Regions from separate parts of the Lentibacillus sp. L22 genome, predicted to be linked through region 4. Evidence: riboswitches for the same ligand, from Rfam matches in the RefSeq annotation. Region 4 holds a riboswitch; each other region holds the start of a gene.
What was found. Region 4 has a riboswitch for S-adenosylmethionine ahead of ABRT01_RS05845 (homocysteine S-methyltransferase family protein). Riboswitches for the same ligand answer to the same signal wherever they lie in the genome.

Region 1: it holds a riboswitch for S-adenosylmethionine, as region 4 does, so the genes downstream of both, metK (methionine adenosyltransferase) here and ABRT01_RS05845 (homocysteine S-methyltransferase family protein) in region 4, are expected to answer to the same signal.
Region 2: it holds a riboswitch for S-adenosylmethionine, as region 4 does, so the genes downstream of both, ABRT01_RS05600 (O-acetylhomoserine aminocarboxypropyltransferase/cysteine synthase family protein) here and ABRT01_RS05845 (homocysteine S-methyltransferase family protein) in region 4, are expected to answer to the same signal.
Region 3: it holds a riboswitch for S-adenosylmethionine, as region 4 does, so the genes downstream of both, ABRT01_RS08720 (5-methyltetrahydropteroyltriglutamate--homocysteine S-methyltransferase) here and ABRT01_RS05845 (homocysteine S-methyltransferase family protein) in region 4, are expected to answer to the same signal.

What each region holds. Positions count from the first base shown of each region.
Region 1 is NZ_JBFNXI010000031.1:24,626-30,675, reverse strand. Features, by position in the region: gene asnB (asparagine synthase (glutamine-hydrolyzing)) at 1-636, opposite strand, end outside; gene metK (methionine adenosyltransferase) at 766-1,965, opposite strand; SAM riboswitch class I at 2,128-2,236, opposite strand; gene ABRT01_RS12985 (hypothetical protein) at 2,416-3,801, opposite strand; gene pckA (phosphoenolpyruvate carboxykinase (ATP)) at 4,689-6,050, shown strand, end outside.
Region 2 is NZ_JBFNXI010000007.1:115,011-121,060, forward strand. Features, by position in the region: gene ABRT01_RS05590 (YpmS family protein) at 1-329, opposite strand, end outside; gene ABRT01_RS05595 (GDSL-type esterase/lipase family protein) at 385-1,314, opposite strand; gene ABRT01_RS05600 (O-acetylhomoserine aminocarboxypropyltransferase/cysteine synthase family protein) at 1,644-3,353, opposite strand; SAM riboswitch class I at 3,527-3,643, opposite strand; gene megL (methionine gamma-lyase) at 3,978-5,162, shown strand; gene cls (cardiolipin synthase) at 5,339-6,050, shown strand, end outside.
Region 3 is NZ_JBFNXI010000014.1:28,592-34,641, forward strand. Features, by position in the region: gene ABRT01_RS08710 (sulfurtransferase) at 1-399, shown strand, start outside; gene ABRT01_RS08715 (hypothetical protein) at 404-790, shown strand; gene ABRT01_RS08720 (5-methyltetrahydropteroyltriglutamate--homocysteine S-methyltransferase) at 1,005-2,114, opposite strand; SAM riboswitch class I at 2,273-2,376, opposite strand; gene ABRT01_RS08725 (GMC family oxidoreductase) at 2,530-4,263, opposite strand; gene ABRT01_RS08730 (gluconate 2-dehydrogenase subunit 3 family protein) at 4,288-5,127, opposite strand; gene ABRT01_RS08735 (hypothetical protein) at 5,456-5,806, shown strand; gene ABRT01_RS08740 (NADPH-dependent FMN reductase) at 6,005-6,050, opposite strand, start outside.
Region 4 is NZ_JBFNXI010000008.1:39,467-45,516, forward strand. Features, by position in the region: partial or broken gene ABRT01_RS05825 (ABC transporter permease) at 1-751, opposite strand, end outside; gene ABRT01_RS05830 (ABC transporter ATP-binding protein) at 735-1,517, opposite strand; gene ABRT01_RS05835 (hypothetical protein) at 1,741-1,950, shown strand; gene cysK (cysteine synthase A) at 2,080-2,994, shown strand; SAM riboswitch class I at 3,237-3,334, shown strand; gene ABRT01_RS05845 (homocysteine S-methyltransferase family protein) at 3,436-4,488, shown strand; gene ABRT01_RS05850 (glutamate-5-semialdehyde dehydrogenase) at 4,587-5,834, opposite strand; gene proB (glutamate 5-kinase) at 5,831-6,050, opposite strand, start outside.

The DNA.
Region 1 (6,050 bases), on a different contig from region 4:
TTTTTTCACAAAATAATGTCCTGGTTCCGCTTTTTTAATGCCGGCTGTCATCGTATATGGTTCCGGTACAAACTGAAAGCTTAAATAATGTTGCAATGATTCATTATCAACTTGTTCCGTTTCCGACATCAATGAAATACTTTTCTTCTCAGAAGCAAAAATTGTACCTTCTTCTGTTTCTTTATAGAACATTGGTTTAATGCCAAACGGATCACGTGCACCATACAACGTTTCATTTTCCTTATCCCAGATCAATATGGAAAACATGCCACGTAAATATTGAAATGCCTGTTCTTTATGTTTGGTAAATAGTGCGGCAATGACTTCTGTATCTGATTCCGTTGTAAATGTATAGCCTTCTTGACGTAGATCTTCCCGAAGTTCAACATAATTATAGATTTCACCATTGAAAATAAGCCATATTTTTTCATTTTGATAGCTGAGTGGCTGCTGACCACTTTCGATATCGATAATGCTTAAACGTCTAAATCCAAACGATACATAATGATCGTGAAAATAACCCTCGTCATCGGGTCCACGATGGGTTATAATGTTATTTTGCCGCTCAAAGGCCTGTATTGCCGTTTCATTTGGCAACCCCGGCTTATTGCGAATCATTCCGATAAATCCACACATTGGCTTTAGCCTCACTCTCTTGCTCTCGTAATCATATCTTTTTGAGTATATCACAAACGATGACCTATTTCGATAAGAATATCGGCTCAAAAAATATATAATAATAACGAAAAGTCATACCAATTGTTCTTATATCTGTACCAATGCTTTTAATTCCTCAACTTTATCCGTCTTCTCCCATGGGAATAGGATGTCGGTTCGGCCAAAATGTCCGTAGGCAGCTGTTTTTTTGAAAATAGGCCGTTGTAAATCAAGCATACGAATAATGCCGGCTGGGCGTAAATCAAACAATTCTCGAACCGCTTCAACCAATCTTTCTTCATTAACTGTTCCCGTGTCAAACGTGTTAATGGCTATCGATACTGGTTCAGCGACACCAATTGCATACGCAAGCTGTACTTCACATGTTTTGGCAAGCCCGGAAGCAACTATATTTTTGGCAACATAACGGGCGGCATATGCTGCGGAGCGATCCACTTTGGTTGAATCTTTACCACTAAATGCACCGCCGCCATGACGGGCATATCCTCCGTATGTGTCAACAATAATTTTCCGTCCCGTTAATCCGGCATCCCCTTGTGGACCGCCAATAACAAAGCGGCCTGTTGGATTAATGAAATATTTCGTTGTTTCATCCAGCAGGTATGCCGGAACGACTGGGCGAACGACATACTCAAGCAAATCCCTTTCAATTCGTTCAGTTGAAATATCCTGGTGATGCTGGGTGGAAATAACGATTGTATCCACTTTTACCGGATTATCCTGGTCATCATATTCTACTGTTACCTGGGTTTTCCCATCCGGTCTCAAGTAATCAAGTGTGCCATCTTTTCGCACGTCCGCCAAACGTTTTGCCATTTTATGCGCCAACGAAATCGGCATTGGCATGAACTCTTCTGTTTCATCACAGGCAAACCCAAACATCAAGCCTTGGTCCCCGGCACCGATCGCCGCGATTTCCTCATCCGACATTCGGCCTTGCCGTGCTTCCCAGGCGGTATCTACACCCTCGGCAATATCGGGCGATTGTTCATCAATCGCTGTAAGTACAGCACATGTTTCCGCATCAAAACCATATTTTGCTCTGGTATAACCGATATCTTTAATCGTTTGCCTGACTATTGCCGGAATATCCACATATGTGCTCGTCGTTATCTCGCCAGAAACCAATACCAAACCGGTTGTTACAGTGGTTTCACAAGCGACACGGGCGTTTGGATCCTTTGCTAAAATTTCATCCAAAATCGCATCCGAAATCTGATCGCAAATTTTATCAGGATGCCCTTCCGTGACCGATTCGGATGTGAATAAACGTCGATTTGCAGCCATAGGCCAAATCTCTCCCTTTAATTTTGGTACGGAACTCATCATTATTGATTATCATACATGTTGTTCAAACATCTTGGATGATGCATGTTTTTAATTGAATACAATTTCCTTAAAAACAAAAAAAGCCTTTCCCGTATGGAGGAAAGGGTTCGTGGCCTTTCGCTCTTATTGTTCAAGGAATTATCCTTGCATCAGATTAGCACCTTTTCACACGTTTGTGATGGTTGCCGGGTTTCATCGGGCCTGTCCCTCCACCAACTCTGAATAAGAGAGTCCGTTCGTCATTTATCGTAACGAAAACACCTGTTTATGTCAATGTTTTTATCCGTTATTCTGTTGTATCATAGAAGCCCTATGAGCCTTTGGGATCTATTTATATTTAAGTCACCAACAATAATAGTGACAATTAAAAAATCTTACAAAGGGGCTTGATAGTAAAATATACGGTGTTTACATATATTTAATATCTACTGAGTCTAGGAACTCTGCCACTTTATCATCATCTAAAGGGGCTACATCCATCTTTTCAGTATTATCCGTTAAATACTGAGTGTATTCCTGCATATCCATTCCTTCCTCCTCTTGAATAAATTCCTCTGGAGGAAATTGTGAAGGAATTGGGTAAATATTAATGGTTCCATCTCCATTACTTGAATAAGTAATAATACCATTTGCTGTCATGTCTGAAGTTAGAATCACAACATCTTCTGGATAATTAGAACTTTTATCAACGTGAGGATTAATAGGCGTCCCCACTGATACCTTGTTAACATTTAGTTCTGTAATATCCTGTACTTCCATAAACTGCATCCAGACACGAGCATATTCAATTTCTTCTTCTGAATAACTGTCTAAAGAAGCTGTTTCTTTTTTATCGTTTTGATCTAGTTCTGAATCCTCCTCCTTATCATTGGACTTGTTACTATCTTCTTTCTGATCAGTTTCTTCACTAAAGTGCCCTTCTATAGCCTCTTCAACAGTTGAATCCTCCAAATAGTCACTTTCGTCTGCCTCTATCCCACCTACGTAAACTTCTACATGATCTATATTATCCATATTGAATGGGACTGAGTCTAATGCCTCGACATTTTTAACCTTTCCAGATTTAAGAACATGATCATCTTCTAGATCCTCTGTATCTAAAACTGTTCCCAGCAGTTCCCCATCTTCATCGTAAACACCAATACCTGCATAGTACTTGGCGTCTCTGTCATCTTTATTTTCAATATTAAAGGTAATATCTGCATCAGTAACAGGAATGTCTTCCCTCCCCTGAATCGTTCCTTCAGACATATCTTCTTTTTTCCATTCTTCCGGTTCCTGTAATTCTCCCATTGGATTAATAGAATCTTTATCAAGCTCAATGTTTACTAGTTTATCCGCTGATATTGGCTTAGCTTCATAATCAATTTCTACGTGGTCTAATTCTTTGTATTTGTCCTTGTAGTCTAAATATAAATTAATAAAGCTTTTTTCATCAACATCCATAACAACTGGAGCAATAGCCGTACTATTAAAAATATCTTCCTGACCAGTATTTACTTCTATAGCCTTATCTTCATCATTAAACAGTGTAATTTCCACATCAGAGATAATTACAGGTGTTTCACCCTCATTTTTTAAAGTCCCATATACCCCAAGTGCGTCCATACCAAAGCTATCATTGAAAAACTTTTTATGGAATAGATCCGCAGTTACTACTTTAATTTCTTTTTCATCTTCCTGTTTTTCTGTATCTGATTTTGTATCCTCTTTATCTTCTTCACTATTTCCACATGCAACTAATACCATTGACAACAACCCCGCTAACAACATCATCATTAATTTTTTATTCATTTTTCCTATCTCCCTTTATTTTACGCTTCGGTGAAACTCCTCCAGTACAATCCGGTCTTTATACTTTATCCTTATCATTGTAGGGAACATATGTCAATGATCCTGGTTAGAACTTTCAATAAATTATCTAGGCTTTGTTTTTATGTACATGCTTCTAGTTACCCTTGTTCTGGCATTCAATTTAGTAGCTTTTTACAAATGAATATAATCACTTAAACGTTCACAACATTATAGTCATGGCAATAACCAATAAATTCTCCTTACAAACCAATGTAATTTAGATATGGTTTTTCTCCATTGTCTTGTTTAATCTCCCATCTTCCAAAAAGTCTCAATAAGCAAATTTGAACAACAAAAACCAACTCCCTTTTTAATGGAGAATTGGTCTGAAGTTAACTAAATATATGTACGCGTAATTGAAACTAACTCTCAAGGATATTGACATCAAACAGGCATTTTACCTTTACAACCCTTTTTAATCCTGTCCCTCCGCCAAAACCGAAGAAAGGAGTTCATTTACCATTAAACGTTCTTTAACTTTTGGTCGATTCCCATCAGGTTGATATCCGCTTTTTTAGGTTGATACTCCCCCTGTTTTCGGTTGATTCCGTCTTTTTCAGGTTGATACACCCGCACTTTTGGTTGATATCCGCCTTCTGAGGTTGATATCCCACCACTTTTGGTCGATTCCCGCTTTCTAAGGTCGATATCCCTCCGATTCTAACCGACACTTGCTTTTCCTGGTTGATGTTCTTCCGCTAATTCAACATTTCAAAGAAAATTAATACATTAGTATGGACTATATGAATTAATGTGTTATACTAATAATCAAACTTGAAATTTGACATATCGTAAGTATAACTTACACCAAAAGGAAGGTGGCTCACATGAAAGCGATGGAACGATCAACACTGGCCGATAAACTATTGGCAGAAGGAAATATCCTGCAAAACCTGTCTGTTCCAAGACTTGTTGAAAAAATTCTTGCCAGACGTGAAGGTATCTTAACTGAAACCGGTGCCATCCAGGCGACAACCGGCAAATACACCGGGCGTTCTCCACAAGACAAGTTTATTGTAAAAGATGACACATGTAAACAATTTATTGACTGGGGCCTTGTAAACCAGGCAATTGATGAGGATAAATTTGAACAATTATATGAAAAAGTTATTGTCCATTTAAAAAACCGGGATGAATTATATTCTTTTAAAGGCTTTGCTGGTGCCGATAAAAAGTACCGCTTGCCCATTCAAGTGATTAATGAATATGCCTGGCATAACTTATTTTCCAGACAATTATTTATCACACCAACCGAAGAGGAACTTGCCACGCATCATGCTGAATTCACGATCATTTCTGCACCTGAATTCAAAGCGGATCCAGCAGTGGACGGGACAAGTTCGGAGGTGTTTGTTCTGATTTCATTTAAACGGCGTACCATTTTAATTGGTGGAACCGAGTATGCCGGGGAAATTAAAAAATCGGTATTTTCCATTATGAATTATTTGCTTCCTCAAAAGAATATTCTGTCAATGCACTGTTCAGCAAATGTTGGGCAGGAAGGTGATGTAGCCTTGTTCTTTGGGCTATCAGGCACAGGGAAAACCACCCTGTCTGCTGATCCCTATCGCCGGCTGATTGGTGATGATGAACATGGCTGGAGCCCAAATGGTATCTTTAATATCGAGGGCGGATGTTATGCCAAATGCATTAATCTCTCGCAAAAAAAGGAACCACAAATTTATAATGCCATTCGATTTGGAACAGTACTCGAGAATGTGATGGTTGATGCAGAATCAAGGATGCCAGATTATGATAATACGATCTTAACTGAAAATACACGGGCAGCCTATCCATTGGAAAACATCGATAATATTGTCACGCCAAGTGTTGCTGGTCATCCAAATACAATCATTTTTTTAACAGCTGACGCGTCTGGTACATTGCCACCCATTAGCAAATTAACCAAGGAACAGGCTATGTATCATTTTCTGAGCGGTTATACCAGCAAACTAGCTGGTACAGAACGCGGTGTAACCGAACCACAAGCAACATTTTCGGCATGTTTTGGTGCACCATTTTTACCATTGGCACCATCAACCTATGCAGAAATGCTTGGTGAAAAAATTGATCAGTTCCAGTCAAGTGTCTTCTTAATCAATACTGGCTGGACTGGAGGTTCGTACGGTGTCGGACAACGTATGAAGCTTTCTTATACAAGAGCAATGGTTCATTCCGCATTGGAAGGT
Region 2 (6,050 bases), on a different contig from region 4:
AGTGGTACGGTTGAAGAAAATACTGGCAGTTCACCAATTAAATGAACATCATTCTCCAGAGAAACTTTATAATGGTGGTCTGCATCATTTAATAATTGATCAATATAAGCATTGACTAATTCATTCAGGTTCTCTTTTGTGGTACGAACAACAAATTCAGAACTTTTTTGGTCATAATTCCCCTCTGATTGTGGGGCAGGTGTTGATGACACAGGCCAGAAAATTAATAGCAGTAATATGACAATAATGGCGATGTCAAAGATAAGCAAGCCAAAAAATAGTCGTTTCCATTTCCCTCCAGGTTGTTCGGTATTTCTTCTTTCCGTGATAGCAGTTCACCTCGCTTATTAAAATCAATTGGTACTCATTAGCTTTCCCAAATCGTTAGGTTGCATGTTCTGGTTGCAGGTATTCTAATACTCGTTTCGCAATGCGTTTGTAACCAAGTGTGTTGGGATGAAAATTATCATCCGCAAATAAGTTGGTATCTGAATCCTCGAATAAATCTATTGTCGGTATAAATGTTGCATTTTCATACTCTCTGGATATTTTTTCTCCAGTAGTATTCCAATCTTTCACAATTGTACCAAGTTCTTTGATATCTGGAAAGTATTGCTCAAATGGATTATAAAAGCCAATCAGATAGATATTTGCATCTGGATTCAGGTCATTTATTTTATCAAAAATTTTAATTAACCGCTGCTCATAATTTAATCGCTCTTCGTTGAAATCTGCATATGACAGGTCCGTGATATTTTCCTTTAAAATCTTCATGATATCATTTGCACCAATCGTGATCGTGACAATATCCGCATCTTTAATGGAATTGGATATTTCCGGGATATCCAGGCGTTTTAGTAGCTGATCTGACCGGTTTCCCCGTTTACCGTAGTTATCGAATTCCGCCACATGTTTCTTTTGGTTAATCGTATTATCCAGGATACCGACATATCCACCACCATCTGTCGTATCGCCAACTCCCTCGGTTAATGAGTCCCCAATAGATACAACGTGGACTTCGTTATTGGTGAAATAATTGATCGTGTTTTGTACGGTGTCTTCCAGAAACGCCTTGATACTGGTTTTATCATCTTCTTTTTTTGTGTCTTGTTCCGATTTTTCTTTTTGATCCTGCTTGGAATCATGTTTTTCTTGTTTTTTATCGGCTGTCTGTTGCTCAGAAGAGTGGTCCTGGACATCTTGAATCGTTTTTTCCACTTGGTGAGCTTGACTATAATAAATAAAAAAGCCTCCTGCACCGATAATGACAAGTAAAATAACAAAAATAACTGCAAACTTCCTCAAATTTATCACACCAATACGAAAATAGTTCTATTATACTGTATGCAAGAAATGAAATGAATCAGAACAAATGCGAAAAGGGTGCATAATAGTATATGTTTACCCGTTTATCTTGGCTAGTATATCATGTTTTTATCATTGATTTGGCATGTTATAAAATTGTAATAATAAGACAGGGGGACTCCTGCTAAAATCATCCATATCTAGTGGAACACACACAGAAGCCATTATTTCTTGCAGGTTGTGATTATGATTATAGCATACATGTTTTGTCGCGAAAATGATGTAAAAAAAGAAGGCCGTACCCATATAGGGTCAGCCTTCAAAACCTTAAAAAATTGTTATACCTCAACAGTTAGTTGTTCGGATGTGTTGTTGCGTAAACGTATAAATGTTTCATTGGGGTTTAATCCGGTGATAACCGTAATTCCGCAAGCTTTTGCATGTTCCAGTGTTGGATCGGTTTCATCCGGTTGTTCTATCCACAGGATCTTTCCTTGTGCATTAATAAACTGTTCCAGCGTGCTGGCAGGGACAGGTCCTTTTTTCAGCCAAGCTGCATCAATTGTATCCGGCGCTTGGGTCTGTTCATTTACTTCGACGATTTGGAATCCATGCTGTTGTAATTGCTGTAATTCCTGTTTGCTATGATCTTGACCAATTACTGCGATTACTTTTTGTCTTATCGCACCAGCTTCACGGGAAAAAGGGGATGAAAGCAGCCATTTAATGGCATCATTCCCGGAAGATTGGATAGTTGGCTTTGTATCGGTAGCTTTGGCAATAGCCTGATCCAAATCAATTAAAATATCATCCACATTTTCGACCCCGATAGCAAGGCGGACAAGTTCTTCGGATACACCGCTTTTTTCCAAGTCTTCCGCACTTAATTGCTGATGGGTTGTGGATGCAGGATGAATAATCAGTGATTTCGAATCCCCGACATTCGCGACATGTGACCAGATCGAAATATTGTCAATCAATTTCCTTCCTGCTTCCCTGCCACCTTGAATACCGAACGTGATGATGGAACCAAAACCGTGTTGCAAATATTTTTTAGCCAATGAATGGGAAGGGTGGTTTTCCAATCCAGGATAGTTGACCCATTCCACAGCTGGATGCGCCTTGAGGTATGCGGCGACTTCTTGCGCATTTTGATTATGACGTTCGACACGCAAATGTAAGGTTTCCAGTCCTTGCAATAGTAAAAAGGCATTAATGGGACTTAGGCATGCTCCGATATCCCTCAGTAATTGCGCCCGTAATTTTGTTGCGAAGGCAGCCGGAGCCAAGTCTGCATAGCGGAGGCCGTGATAGCTCTCATCCGGTTCGGTAAACCCGGGGAATTTTTCGTTGTCCCAATTAAATCGTCCACCATCGACAACAACACCACCAATGGAATTTCCGTGGCCACCGATCCATTTGGTAGCAGAATGGATCACAATGTCGGCTCCCCATGTTAAGGGCTTTGCGCAATACGGGGTAGCAAACGTGTTGTCCACAATTAACGGGATATGATGTTCGTGGGCGATGCTGGCAATTTCCTCCACATCAAGCACATTCAGACTCGGATTGGTAATAATTTCTCCATAAATTGCTTTCGTTTTTGTTGTTATCGCGGAACGAATGGCATCAAGGTCTGTCCCGTCAACAAATTTCACCTTAATTCCATAACGGGGCAAAGTGGTGGAAAACAAATTATAGGTTCCGCCGTACAAGTTGCTGTCGGCAATAATTTCGTCACCGGCACCAGCCAGATTCAGAATAGCTAATGTAATTGCTGCCATGCCGGATGAGGTGGCAACTGCTGCTGATCCATCTTCCAACTGGGCGACTCGTTCTTCAAAAACAGCACACGTTGGATTGCCAAGTCGTGTGTAGATATTGCCTGGTTCAGCTAATGCAAATAAGTTTTGCGCATGTTCCGTATCGTTAAATACGTAGGAAGTCGTCTGGTAGATCGGAACACTGCGAGATCCTGTTGTTGGATCTGGTTCCTGCCCTGCATGAAGCAACAATGTTTCTAAATCGTGCGAATGAAAGTTTGACATCAATGATTCCTCCTTAGGTAGTTGGGTGACTGATTATTTCAGCCAATGCTTTAATTCTGTAAGGATTGCTTGTATCACAGTATAGCAATGACTTTGATCGAGCGTTGCAATTGACGTGGGGGGATACGAAAAAACGCCCTTCCTTAAGAAGAGGGCGGATAAGAACGTTCCTCCTCTTATCTTCCAGATCGACAAGGACCTGTAGGATGTAGCACCTTTCATGACTGCTTTTTAGCCTGATGGTTGCCGGGTTTCGCAGGGCCTAATCCCTCCACCGCTCTTGATAAGAGATATAAAAAGGTTTTGAAAAATTTAATTTAATAAAAAGTATAAACCTGAGTAGTGTCATCTGTCAACTGTTATTTTGGGAATTATCATGGCTCATTAGCGAAATCGCTTTGCTGTCTTTGTCCCGACTTAGCGGGTTCCTCTCCCGCCCCGGAGCGTACTCTACCGACTTCGCGAGTCCCTCCCGTCCTGCTTGCAGCTCCTCTAAAATCTTAACAAGGAGGGGATTCAGTTTAGCGAAAAAAGTGTGTCAATAATTCAGAAAACACTTTCGAATATTGGTATTTTCCGATATCATGGATGTAAAGAAAGAAAGCGCATAAAGGGGAGAGGAATATGGCTAAGCGATTTAAACATTTGGAAACATCTGTCATACATGATGGTTATGATGCAAAAGATATGTTGGGAAGTTTAACACCACCATTATTTCAAACATCAACTTTTACATTTGCAACTGCTGAACAAGGGGAACGCCGATTCTCCGGGGATGAGGAGGGCTATATTTATTCACGAATTGGCAATCCGACTGTAACGGCATTGGAGGAACGAATGGCCGCGTTAGAACATGGGGAGCGGGGGCTGGCATTTGGCTCCGGGATGGCTGCTGTATCGGCAGTTTTGATTGCATTAACCAAGGCTAATGATCATATTGTCTGTTCATCCGGGCTGTATGGGTGTACATTTGACCTGTTAAGCATGATGGAGGAAAAATACGTGATAACCCATAGCCTTTCCAACATGAATTCCGCTGATGAGTTGCGAAAATGTATCAAACCGGAAACGGCCTGTATTTATGTGGAAACGCCGATTAATCCAACCATGAAGTTGATTGACCTGGCAATGGTTGCAAAAGTAGCCAAGGAATTTGCGATCCCGGTTGTCGTTGATAATACGTTTTGTTCGCCATATATACAGCGCCCGCTTGATTTGGGATGTGATATTGTTGTTCACAGTGCTACTAAATATATCGGTGGTCATGGGGACGTTATAGCTGGTCTTGTTGTTGGATCCAAAGACTTTTTGGATACTGTACAAATGTCCACCCAAAAGGATATCGGCGGTATTATTTCACCGTTTGATGCATGGCTGTTAATTCGTGGGCTTAAAACGTTGCCAGTTCGCCTTGATCGGCATTGTGATAATGCTGAACAAATTTTTACCAAGCTTAAAGACCATCCAAAAGTCGCGAGCATTTATTACCCGGGTGATCAAGCAAATCCATCTTATGCCATTATGGAAAAACAGATGAAACGCGGTGGCGGTATGATCTCCTTTGAAATAAAGGGAACAAAACAGGATGCACAAGCGATGTTAAATGCTTTATCATTTGTGAAAATCGCCGTTAGTCTGGGTGATGCCGAGACACTTATTGAACATCCGGCTACTATGACACATGCGGTTATCCCGGAAGCATTCAGATTGGAAATGGGAATAACCGATCAGCTTATACGTTTGTCTGTTGGATTGGAAAAATGGGAAGACGTTTGGGATGATCTCAAACAGGCGCTGGATAAAATATAGGGGGCAGTCCCTTGCCGCTTTAATGTATTAAAGTGGTGGGGCTGACCCTTTTTGTTACCCCCTTTGTTTTTTCTTGGCACTGGTATACAATAGTAATTTAGAATGCACGGATGATATACATATTGCTTACAAATGATAAAGTAAAATGCGTTTGCTTTTTGAGAGGAGAAACTGACATGGTGTTCATGCCATACTTAGTGGCTATAATAATGATTGTTAATATTGCGCTGGCCTTTACGATCATTTTCCTGGAACGCAAGGATGCACAGTCCACATGGGCATGGCTGATGGTCTTGTTATTTATTCCGATTGCTGGCTTTATTTTGTATTTGATATTTGGAAGAAACATAAGCAAACAACGGATATTCACATGGGATACCAAGAGCAGGCTGGGAGTAAAGAAATCTGTAGAAGCCCAGTTAACGGCATTGGAGGAAAATCGGTTTGTCTTTAAGAACCCCGCCATTGTCGCGTACAAAGATTTATATTTTTTACATTTGCGAAATGATGATGCTATTTTCACCCAGGATAATCATGTGGAAATTTTCACCGATGGAAAGGAGAAATTTACTGCACTTATTGACGATATCGAAAAAGCGACCGATCATATTCATTTATTGTATTATATTATTCGTTATGATCAGCTTGGTAAACGTATTGCTGATTGCCTGGTGAAGAAAGCGAAGGCCGGGGTAGAGGTTCGCGTGCTTTATGATGATATGGGTTCCCGCCGCTTAAGCAGGAAGTTTGTTAAGCGGATTCGCAGGGCAGGTGGACAAGTGGAAGCATTTTTTCCGTCAAAGATTCCCAAAGTCAATTTTAAACTTAATTATCGCAACCACCGGAAACTGGCCATTATTGATGGACAAATTGGCTATATCGGCGGGT
Region 3 (6,050 bases), on a different contig from region 4:
CGTGCGCTTCAACCTGAAGTATTAGCTGCAGTAAAGGATGGCAACGTAGCGCTTGTAGATGTCCGCAGTCCACAAGAATTTAGCGGTGAAGTTATTGCGCCACCAGGAATGACCGAAACAGCTCAACGCGGTGGACATATACCAGGAGCTGCCAATGTGCCATGGAAACAAGCTACGAATGAGGATGGTACGTTTAAATCTCCAGAGGAATTAAAAGAATTATATGGAACAAAAGGAATTACTTCCGATAAAGATGTTATCACCTATTGCCGAATTGGTGAACGTTCTGCTCACACATGGTTTGCCCTTCACGAGTTACTTGGCTTTGACAACGTCCGCAACTATGACGGCTCCTGGACCGAATGGGGAAGCATGGTTGGCGTACCGGTTGAGAGGTAAAGCAATGGCGGTAGAAACCATTCGTGTGAGTGACGTTCCAATCATAAAACAGCTATTCTCAAAAGCGCTAAAGGATGGACAGCTTGAAAAACTACCAATCTATTTGGATGCATCTGTGTTAGATTCCTATAAAGAAAAGGACGATTATAAAATCATTCGAACCGATACGTCTGGACGAATTTCCAAAACCGGTGGCTGGTCCTTGGACTTTGGAATTAGTGACGATGATGTGATTCTTCAGGTTACTGCAGAAAGTTTTGTCCACAGGATTCCAGATAAGGAAAAGGAACAATGGCTGGCTCATCTGGTGTCATTGCCAACTAGCCAAAACTTTATCAAAGGTGTCATTCGTCCCGGTTGTTTGGACGATGGAGCAATACGTTCCTGGTAGGATCATCCCCCCCAAGCATCAAGGGGGGATGTTTGTTTTTGTTTCTTTTGATAGCTGAAAATATGAAACAGTCATTGTATGCTCATTGCATGTTTTCAATAAAAAAGGAACTCCTCCATTAGGAAGTTCCTAATAAAAATCCAGACTATCCCCACAACACTACAGAGACCCTTGAATATCCTTAACCGAAGACATTTCGAGATTGTACCAATGATCAAAAACCCCATACTTCATTGGCGATCTCGACAATAAACTTCAGCTTCCTCCATTGATCTTCCTCAGTTAATTTATTTCCATGATGAGTTGAGGCAAATCCGCATTGTGTACTTAGAGCTAGTTGTTCAAGCGGTACATATTGTGATGCTTCCTCGATTCGTGCTTTAATCTTTTCCTTATCTTCCAGCTCACCAGATTTGGAAGTGACCAGGCCAAGTACAACCTGTGCCCCTCCATTTGGGATATATTCCAATGGTTTGAAATCACCGGAACGATCATCGTCATACTCTAAAAAGAATCCATTGACATTTTCTTTGGCAAATAATGTGGGTGCAATCCGTTTATAACTTCCTGCAAATGCCCAGTTAGATCGATAATTACCGCGACAGAGATGGGTTGTCACATACAAATCATCCGGTTTTCCTTCCAGTACGCCGTTAACAACCCGCAATGCCAAATCAATTAATTGTTCTCGATTAAATGTACCGTCATTGAACGGAATATCGGGTGACGAAAGACCGGCAATATACACATCGTCAAATTGTAAGTATCGTACACCAGCATCATAAAACGCCCGTAATGCATCCCGGTAGGTTTGAATAATATCATCTGCATATTCCTCTATATCCGGATAGATACTTTCATCGCGAATACCGGGATTGAATAATTGGTTAGGACTTGGAATCGTTTGTTTGGCAACTGCCCGGCCATCTACAATGTCATGAAACAAGGAAAAGTCTTTTAGAAACGGATGGTCCGGATTGAACGAGATCTTGCCAATGTTTCGTACATCATACTTTTCCGTTTCCTCCTCGCCGTGAAAAACGAATCCAGTTTCAGGAACATAGCCTTCTACACCATTTAAATGTTCCAGGAAATCTGTATGCCAGAAGCGGCGTCTGAACTCTCCGTCACTCACGGCTTTTAAACCGACCTCAATCTGCTTGTCAACAATGCGCTTGATTTCCTTCGTTTCTACCTCACGCAGTTGTTCAGCGGAGATGCTTCCTTCTTTGTATGCCTTCCTCGCCTGCTGCAAATTTTCTGGACGAAGCAAGCTGCCAACAAGATCAGCTTTAAATGGTGCTTTGGTTAATGTAATCGACATGTAATATACCCTCTTTCTTTTTTGTGATGGTTAAAATCAATAGGTTCAGCTATTCCTGCAACACCGCTCCTTTCTGTCTAGTTTACGCGGGGCCTTTATGGAATCAAAAAACCCCTTCTTGAATTAAGAAGAGGTTTCACGATCACAGTTGTTCGCTCTTCTTATCTTCAAGCATGACGCTTCTGGAATTGGCACAGTACTCTATACCGAGTCTGCTGCCGAGGCTTCCAAGGGCCAGTCCCTCCACCTCTCTGGATAAGAAAAAATTATATTAAATTATTAATATTTACGTTACACGTGACGATACTAAATGTCAAGGGATTTTTGAATGTTTACAAAAGTAACATACACTGACCCAAAGCCAATAAAATATATTCAATGGATCAAACAAGTAAAGTACTTATTCCCTTTTCTCCTAAGAAACTATTCCTCCTCCATTTTTTAAATACTGAATCATTCCCTCTGTCGCACGGTAAGCGAATGCGCCGATAGTAACGGTTGGATTGTAATTACTGTTATGCGGGAAGGAAGAGCCGCCTACAACGAATAGGTTTTCCATATCCCACATCTGTGAATACGTGTTGACTGCTGAATTATCCTTACTATCACCCATGATGGCGCCACCGAAGAAATGATCGGTATAAAATTTGTGGTCGAATTGCGTATCATCATCAATTTCATCGACATCCACGATATCGGCACCCATTTTTTCCACGATTTTTTTGGAAGTGTTAATACCGTGACGGGTGCGGCTGATATCATAGTCCTGGTATTCACAGGTTACTCTGAGCAGCGGATTGCCAAGATAATCGGTGTACGTTGGATCCAGGTCCATGTAGCTGTTCTTATTCGGCAAAAATGCGGTCTGTGGGGTCAGGAAGATATTGCGATTCGTGTAGTGCAATGAATTTTTCTTAAATTCCTTCCCCCAGATTGGTGTACCTTTTGGAACTTGGTTATTGGCAATCGGCCGCATTCCCGTCTGGAAGTAATGCACTTCATACCCATGTAGAAAATCGAGATCGGTATGGTCGATATTATCACCGCTAAAGTCATCAATCGTCGTACCCAGGGCACCTGCACCGGCATACAAATTGAATTTTTTATCTTCAAAGAAGCCGCGGGTACCGACATAGGTAGAGAGATTGGAAAAATGGCCGGTGAAGTTTTTGCCGATGATACCTTTTCCAGTTTTAGGATTGTATGGTTCGCCAATCTCAGATAATAATAATAACCGGTTATTGGTAAAAACAAATCCGGCAAGCACAACAATGTCAGCAGGTTGCTCGTATTCTTGACCGGTTGAGGTATCGGTATAAATGATCCCGTTAGCCCGGTTGCCGCTATGGGTAACCCGGGTGGCAGTGCATTGATTACGCAGTTCGTAATTGCCAGTCTTTTCGGCAGTTGCAAGTACAGTTACAATCGGATCCGCCTTCGCACCAAAGTCACAGCCATATTCCTCACAAAATGCACAATACATACAGGCGTTAATGGTTTCTCCGTCCGGGTTCGTGTACTGCTTGGTGACGTTGGCAGATGGTATGTGATAGGGATGATATCCGAGTTCTTTCGCGGCTTTTTTATACAGCCGGGTAACCGCGGTCTCCTGCATCGGCGGATTCGGATATTTATCTGAACGCTTGGGCCCGATTGGGTTTTCTTCTCCGGATATACCGGCAGTTTTTTCGAATTTGTCGTAATACGGTTCCAATTCGTCATAGGTAATGCCCCAGTCCTGAATGGTCATATCTTTGGGGATTTTATCCTTGCCGTAGCGATCCACCGTTTTACTGTAAATCTCAAAATCATATGGCAACCAGCGGAAACTAATGCCATTCCAATGTACACCTGCCCCTCCAGTGTCTGTGCCGATGCGGGCGTGACTATTGTTGCGCACGGGCAATGCTGTATCGTTTATACTACTTCTCGAGGTAATGGTGTCCTTATTTAATTTCTGCATCAAATCATAGCGGATGGAATATTTTAATTCATCCTTGGTACCAACAAAATCATCTTGCTTTTTGTTCTCTCCGCGTTCTAACACGACAACTTGGTAACCTGCTTTGGAAAGTTCTGCAGCGGCAATACCACCTGCCCAACCAGAGCCAACGATAACTGCATCCACTTTATCGAGTTTTTGGACCATATTCTCTCCTCCTTGTCATGTTGATTAATGTCCTTGATATTGCTTTAGGCTCATTGGTTCGATTTTGTCGAATTTCTCGTTGCTAATAATATTAGTGTACGATGGCTGGGAACCAGGAAATTCCTTCATACGCCAGCCGTCCATGTTTTTGTTTCCGCCATATAGCGGGTCAGCGTAACACCCCTCTAATGTTGCTTGCCGTAACAAGGTGAAAAAATCAGCTGCAGAAACACCTTGCATCTTGACTTTGTTATGTTCAAAGTCCTGTAAAATTTCAATTTGCTGATCTTCATCAGCCTTATCAAATGTTGTATCGAAGCGTTTTTTACTTTCATCATTCATTTTTCGCAACCCATTGAGAAAAATCTGCCCGCGATCCAGCATAGACTGATCGGCCTGTCCTTCATTACTCCGATTTTTTTTCTGATAAATAAACGGGCGATGCCGGTAATCTCTGCCGTTAATGCCCCAAAGACCGGCTAGCTGATTATCAATAAAATAGGGTACACCAAGCTCGATTGCACCCGGCCCATTATCATCCTTGGGATAAATTCGTTCGACGGCCGCTTCCAATACCGTGAAGTCCCCGATGCGATGGAAAAATTGCCGCGCGTTTTGATAGTCAGCTGTATTTTCTTTCTTTGATTGTGTTTTTGGTGTTTTCGCTTCTTCGTTTGATGTGAACTGATTAGTCAAAAAGCCGCCAAGTAATCCCCCGCCAATCACACCGCCAGCTACCATCCCGCTGTTTTTGAGAAAGCGGCGGCGACTGGGGTCATGTGTAACATCATCATGTTGGTCACCTGAATGATTTTCCGGATTGTCCTTTTTGGGATCCTGATCATTATCACGCTTATCTGTCATGATATATACCTCCTGCATTTTTTGTATACGGGTATTTTTACCAATGGGTGGGGAAATATACAGTTCTTAGAAGCATGTTCTTTCAAATTGCGGTGAATTACATTTTTGTAGGGGAAGAAATAGTGCATAGGTAGATTGCTAAAATTACGGGGTTTATCAGCGACTTTGTCAATATATCCCGGTATATTGACATTTTAAACATCTCTTTTTGCATGTGGAAATAGATGCTTTTGTGAAATAGTAGTGTGTCTTTACAACCTATGAAATTTCCCCCTGGCGGATCGGAAATATGTTACACTAAGTAAAAGAATAAAAGAAGGTGAACCGGTTGGAAAAAGAAGACAAAATCATTGGAATGTTGGAGTCTATTGCAGAAAGGCTCGATGGCATGGATAAACGATTTGATCGTACGGATGAGCGAATGGATGGGTTTGACCAAACACTGAAAATGCAAGGGGAAACACTAAAAGAACATGGACAGATTTTGCGTGCTTTACAGTCCGGGCAAGCGTATTTAAAAGCGGAAATTGACGGTATGAAAATTGCAAATGCAAAGGAATTTGGTTCTTTGAAAGAGGCGTTGGATGACCATGCCGCAAAATTGGAACTTGTGCGGGATGACACCTGGGCAAACAAAGTCGACATTCATCGTATCAAGACAACCATGGGTATGAAATAAGATAACTACAAGATTACTTCACAAATAAGACTTCGGAAAAATTTTTCTTCAGATCAAAGGGGGCAAATGTTCGTCTTTTTTTATTACTCATTTGAAAGTTAATTGGGGAAGACCAAAGTTGACCGAATGGATCTGGAAGCCAATTAAGGGGAGCATCAATCGCGCGGTTAGCCTTTTCCATCACAAAAAAACAAGGGACTATCTATTATTAATCCCTCGCTGCAAATAAATCATTTCATTGGCA
Region 4 (6,050 bases):
TTTTCCAACCCCCATCGTTTTAGTACTTTGTTTTCAATCCGCTGAAATAGCAGCTGATCTGCTACTGAGCCAATGATCCCAATAATAATGATAATACCATAACCAAACTCATATTATTGAAATCAGATGCGTAGGAAAGAGTATATCCCAATCCGGGACCAGTGCTTAATAGTTCGGCTGCCATTAATGCTCGCCAGCTGAATGCCCAGGCCAGGCGAACACCGGTTACGGCATGCGGGATCGATGCTGGTACAACAACTTTTAAAAATAAATCGAAGCCACTTGATCCCATCGTTCGTGCTGCTTGTAAATAGATGGGCGATACGTTTTTTACACCAGTTCGCATATTCATCGTCATCACAAAGGTTCCACCAATAACAACGACAAAAATAATCGATGTCTCCCCAAAGCCAAACCAGATAATCGCAAGCGGTACCCAGACAATACTAGGAACACTTTGGAGCGCCAAAATCATCGTGCCTAGGGTTTCATCTGCTGTTCTCACTGTTGCAAGCAGGAATCCAAGCCCGGCGCCGATTAGAATCGAGATGATCAGGCCGATGAATAAATGCCGAAAACTTGCCAATAAATCATAGACAAGCGTCATATCTAGTAATCCTGAATAGATGGCATTGAATACAGAAAGCGGACTTGGTATCATCGATTCAGGCCAAATGCCAAGAAGGACAATTCCCTGCCAAATGAAAAGGAGTAGAACAAAAAAGATGATTCGTTTAAAAACTACCGGCATAATCAAGTTCCTCCCGTATGACCTGGTCAATTTCTGTCTTCAAAATCCTCATGATTTTCTTTTCCCATTTCGCCATATCCTCCTGTCGTCTCGGGCGGTCAAGCTTGATCTGAAAGTCTTCAATCATCCTTCCCGGTCTTGCCCCCATCACCAGCACCCGGTCAGACAGTTTAATCGCTTCCCGGATACTATGGGTCACAAAAATAACCGTTTTTTTCGTTTCCAGCCAAATTTTTTCGACCTCGTCTTGCAAGACACTTCTCGTTTGCTCATCCAATGCAGCGAACGGTTCATCCATTAACAAAATTTGCGGATTCATGGCCAATACTCTGGCAATCGCCACACGCTGCTGCATTCCGCCAGAAAGTTCGTGTGGATAATGATCGGGAAATTTGCTGAGCTGTACCATTTGCAAATATTTATTCGCGATTTGTGATTGCTCCTGTTTACCGAATTTTTTTCGTAACGGGAACATGACATTCTCTTTGACACTTAGCCAGGGAAATAAAGCTGCCTCCTGAAACACCACCCCCCTATTCGGATCTGGTCCAATAATATTGTTCTTATCCAGGAAAATCGACCCTGATGTAGGTGTTTGCAGTCCGGCGATCAATGACAACAATGTCGACTTGCCACACCCGGACGGTCCGAGTAAAGAGACAAATTCCCCTTCATTGATGGTCAGTTGAATATTGTTTAATACAAGTAATGGTTCATTTTGTTTTTTTTGAAATTGTTTGGATACCCCATCGACATGTAATTCCACCCTGTAATGCCCCCTTTTTATATAGTCTATAATTCTGATAAAATTAGTAAGTTTAATGGGAATTAAAATGATTGTAGCATGGTTTTTATATTTTTCCAATAGGTGACTCGCCTATTTTTCAAAAAAACAGATAAAAATACTGTGAATTTGCTTGAAAAATTGATATTATAGAGTAAACCACTAGGAATTAAAGGGACAAGGAAATGATTCGGATCTGATTGAAATGCTGTTATTGATCGAGTTTGCACCTGGCTCGATCGAGTTTTATATGCTCTCGATCAACTTTGCATCTGGGTCGATCAACTTTCATGCGCTATCGATCAACTTAGCGCCCAGGTCGATCAACTTTCATGCGCTATCGATCAACTTTGCATTTGGGTCGATCGATGTAAAGCGTATTTTTTCAGTGATCCCGAAAAGTTCTTCTTATTAGCACATTGTGTAACTAACTTGAATTTCAACCATACTAATTCTAGCTTTGATGACTCGGTACTACTGGTGGATGAACCCCTTCAGCAGTTACATGCCAACAAAAATTCATGGATAAGGGAGTGACTTATGAATGAAAATCGCACAGGATATGACACAATTAATTGGGGATACACCCGTTGTGAAATTAAATAAAATTGTTCCTGAGGATGCAGCAGATGTCTACGTAAAATTGGAACAGTTTAACCCAAGTAAAAGCGTTAAGGACCGGGCAGCGTATAATATGATTAAAGTTGCGGAGGATCAAGGTGCCCTGAAGCCTGGAGCAACCATTATTGAACCAACCAGTGGCAACACGGGAATCGGCCTGGCCATGAATGCCGCGGCAAAAGGATATAAGGCCATTATGGTTATGCCGGATAACAGTACCGCAGAGCGAAAAAATATCTTGAAAGCGTACGGAGCCGAGGTAGTCCTCACCCATAGCGAAGAAAAGATGCCCGGTTGCATTAAAAAGGCTCTGGAACTACAAAAGGAAATTCCGGGAAGCTTTATTCCACAGCAATTTGAAAATGAAGCAAACGCCGATATTCACAGGACAACTACAGCGCTGGAAATTTACGAACAAATGAATAGCAAACTCGATGCATTCGTTTGTACAGCAGGAACCGGTGGAACAATTACCGGTACTGGGGAAGTTTTGAAAGAAAAAATTCCCGGGCTGACAATCACTGTTGCAGAACCTAAGGGATCCCCTGTCCTGTCGGGTGGCAAACCAGGCAAACATAAACTGGTTGGCACAAGCCCCGGATTTGTGCCGAATATCTTAAACACCGACATCTATGACGAAATTATGCAAATCGAGGACGAAGATGCCGTTAACATGTACCGTCAATTACCGCAACAGGAAGGGATTTTTATCGGTCTGTCCGGATCTGCTGCGGTGTATGCAGCCATTGAAGTTGCCAAACGATTAGGCAATGGAAAAAAAGTACTATCCATGGCGCCTGACAGCGGTGAACGTTACCTGAGCATGGACTTGATTTAATTAGGAATAGGGGCGTTCTTCTGTCCAAGCCAAAGGGAGAGCAAATGTTTATCGGCGATTTTTTTATCGTTTATCAACAATTCAACTACATTTATCAGCGGTTTTTGCGATTTTATCGACGAATAGGCGGTTTTCCAATTTATGGTGGGCGTCGAACCTGTCCTCGTGTCCCATTTTCGCTTGACATTTGATTAAGTTGCCCGTATAGTATGTATTAATAATTGAATAAATATTTGAATTTATTCTTATCCAGAGAGGTGGAGGGACTGGCCCTGGGAAACCTCAGCAACAGGCGTATGTACTGTGCTAATTCCAGAAGCGTAATGCTTGAAGATAAGAAATGCTTAAACACACGGTGCCAAGCCTCTTCTTATCGACAGTAAGAAGAGGCTTTTTGCTACCATATAATTTAAAATCCAAGTATACAGGGAGGAAAACAAAATGACGAAGCGTAGTTTGGAACAACGGTTAAAAGAAGGTACGGTTATTGCCGGGGAAGGATATTTATTTGAACTGGAGCGCAGGGGATATCTGCAGGCGGGCTCGTTCGTTCCAGAAGTCGCACTGGATAATCCAGAGGCATTAAAACAAGCTTACCGCGATTTTATGAATGCGGGATCAGATGTGGTACTGGCTTTTACCTATAATGCCCACCGTGAGAAAATGCGCATTATAGGTAAAGAAGAATTGTTGGAGCCATTAAACCGGAGTGCTATCCGCCTGGCAAAAGAGGTCGCCAAGGAACATCCGGTTGAAGAGGCGCTTGTCGCCGGAAATATTTCCAACACGAATATCTTTGACCCGAAAAATCCCGAGTCACAGGAACTAGTCCGCAGCATGTTTGCGGAAATGGTAACTTGGTGCAAACAAGAAGGGGTCGATTTCATTAATGGCGAAACATTTTATTATTATGAGGAAGCACTGATTGCATTGGAAGAAATCACTAAACAGGGCTTACCAGCTGTTATCACCTTTGGATTAATGGGCGAAAACATCTTGCGGGATGGCTACACGGTGGAAGAGGCCTGCAAACTTCTTTCCGAAAAAGGTGCACTCGTCGTTGGGATGAATTGTTTCCGTGGACCAAATACGATGCAGCCATACCTTGCCAACATCCGTCATAACGTTGATGGATATGTTGGAGGACTGCCAATCCCATACCGGACAAATGACGAACATCCGACCTTCTTTAACTTGCCAGATGGTGGGTGTAGTTGCCACTTACCATTGGAAACAACTTTCCCAACAGCACTTGATCCGCTCTATCATAATCGATATGAACTGGCGGAATGGGCCAAAGAGGCAAAAAGCATCGGCATCAATTATATTGGTTTATGCTGCGGAGCTTCACCTGCCATGTTGCGGGCAGTAGCGGAGGCAGCTGGCGTGGAAACCGTTAATTCCAAGTACTCCCCTAATATGGAAAAACACTTTTTATTTGGGAATGATGAGACATTGAAGAAGCATAATTTGGACTATCGGTTAAAGGCTTAACGGAAACTGAAAAACGTGAAAGGTCAGCCCCTCCCCGATTGGTGAGGACAGGCTGACCCTATTTCATCATTTAATATGCGTGGTAATGGGTAGTTATTTTATTTTCGCACCTGTCCATTCCCATAAATATAAAATTTACTTGATGTCAATGCACGCAATCCCATTGGTCCACGCGCATGCAGTTTTTGTGTGCTGATACCGATCTCCGCTCCATAGCCAAATTCAGCACCATCGGTAAATCTGGTCGAGGCATTATGATAAACAGCAGCTGCATCAACCAGCTGTAAAAATTGCTTGGCATGCTCGTTATCTTCCGTAATGATCGCCTCCGAATGTTTCGTGCCATAATGATTAATATGCTCAATCGCTGCTGTACATGAGTCAACCTGGTTCACACTGATACAAAGACCAAGATATTCCGTATACCAGTCTTCTTCAGTTGCGGGTTTTGCTTGGGAAAAGGCTGCACATACCGCTTCATCCCCATGGATCTCCACACCATTTTCAGCCAGCTTTTCTAACAGGCTTACACCGTTTTGCTTCAGCCACTTTTCATGAATGATTAGTGATTCAATCGCGTTACAAACGGATGGGCGTTGTAGCTTGGCATTTAAGACAATCGCTTCAGCCATCTTAGGGTCAGCTGCTTCGTCAATATAAATATGACAGTTACCAGCACCAGTTTCGATGACTGGTACAGTGGATTCACGTACAACGGTATCAATTAAATTCTTACCGCCGCGAGGGATTAGCACATCCAGGTAATCATTTAAATGGAACAATTCTTTGGCTGTTTCCCTGCTTGTGTCCTCGATTAACTGTACCGCATCAACCGGCAAAGCACTGTTGGCAAGTGCATGGCGAATGACTGCAACAAGTGCCTGATTGGAAAATTTAGCGGAAGAACTTCCTCTTAGAATAACAGCATTTCCGGTTTTTAACGCCAGGGTTGCGGCATCGACTGTTACATTTGGTCTTGCTTCATAAATCATCCCGACGACACCGATCGGAACGGATTTCTTTTGCAGTTGCAGACCGTTTTCTTTTTCAATGATCTCCAGCGTTTCTCCAAGCGGATCTTTTTGTAACACTAATTGCCGGATGGCCTGTGCCATATCGTTTACTCTGGCTTCATTCAGCATGATTCGATCAAGAATGGCATCAGACAACCCTTTTTCTTTCCCTTGTTCAATATCTCGTTCATTTTCCACCAGGATGACCGACTTTTCACCCAAAAGCTGATCGGCAATTAATTCCAACGCTTGATTCCGTTCTTCAGTCGTTGTACCTGTCAATGCAAAACTTGCTTTTTTGGCAGATTGCCCTTTTTGTCTAACCTCATTCACAAAATCCCCTCCCCTATTTTTGGTGTCTTGACCCAGCCATCACGATGAATCACCTCGACAAATGGCACAATGGATGTCTTTCCTTCAATGACTTGTTGCAGTTCTTCGGATGAACAGTTTACCTCGCCTTTTCCGAGCAAACCTCTGGAACCATAGACCTCTACCACATTTCCTTTTTGAAACGATCCGCTCAACTTGAAGACTCCAGCAGGTAAT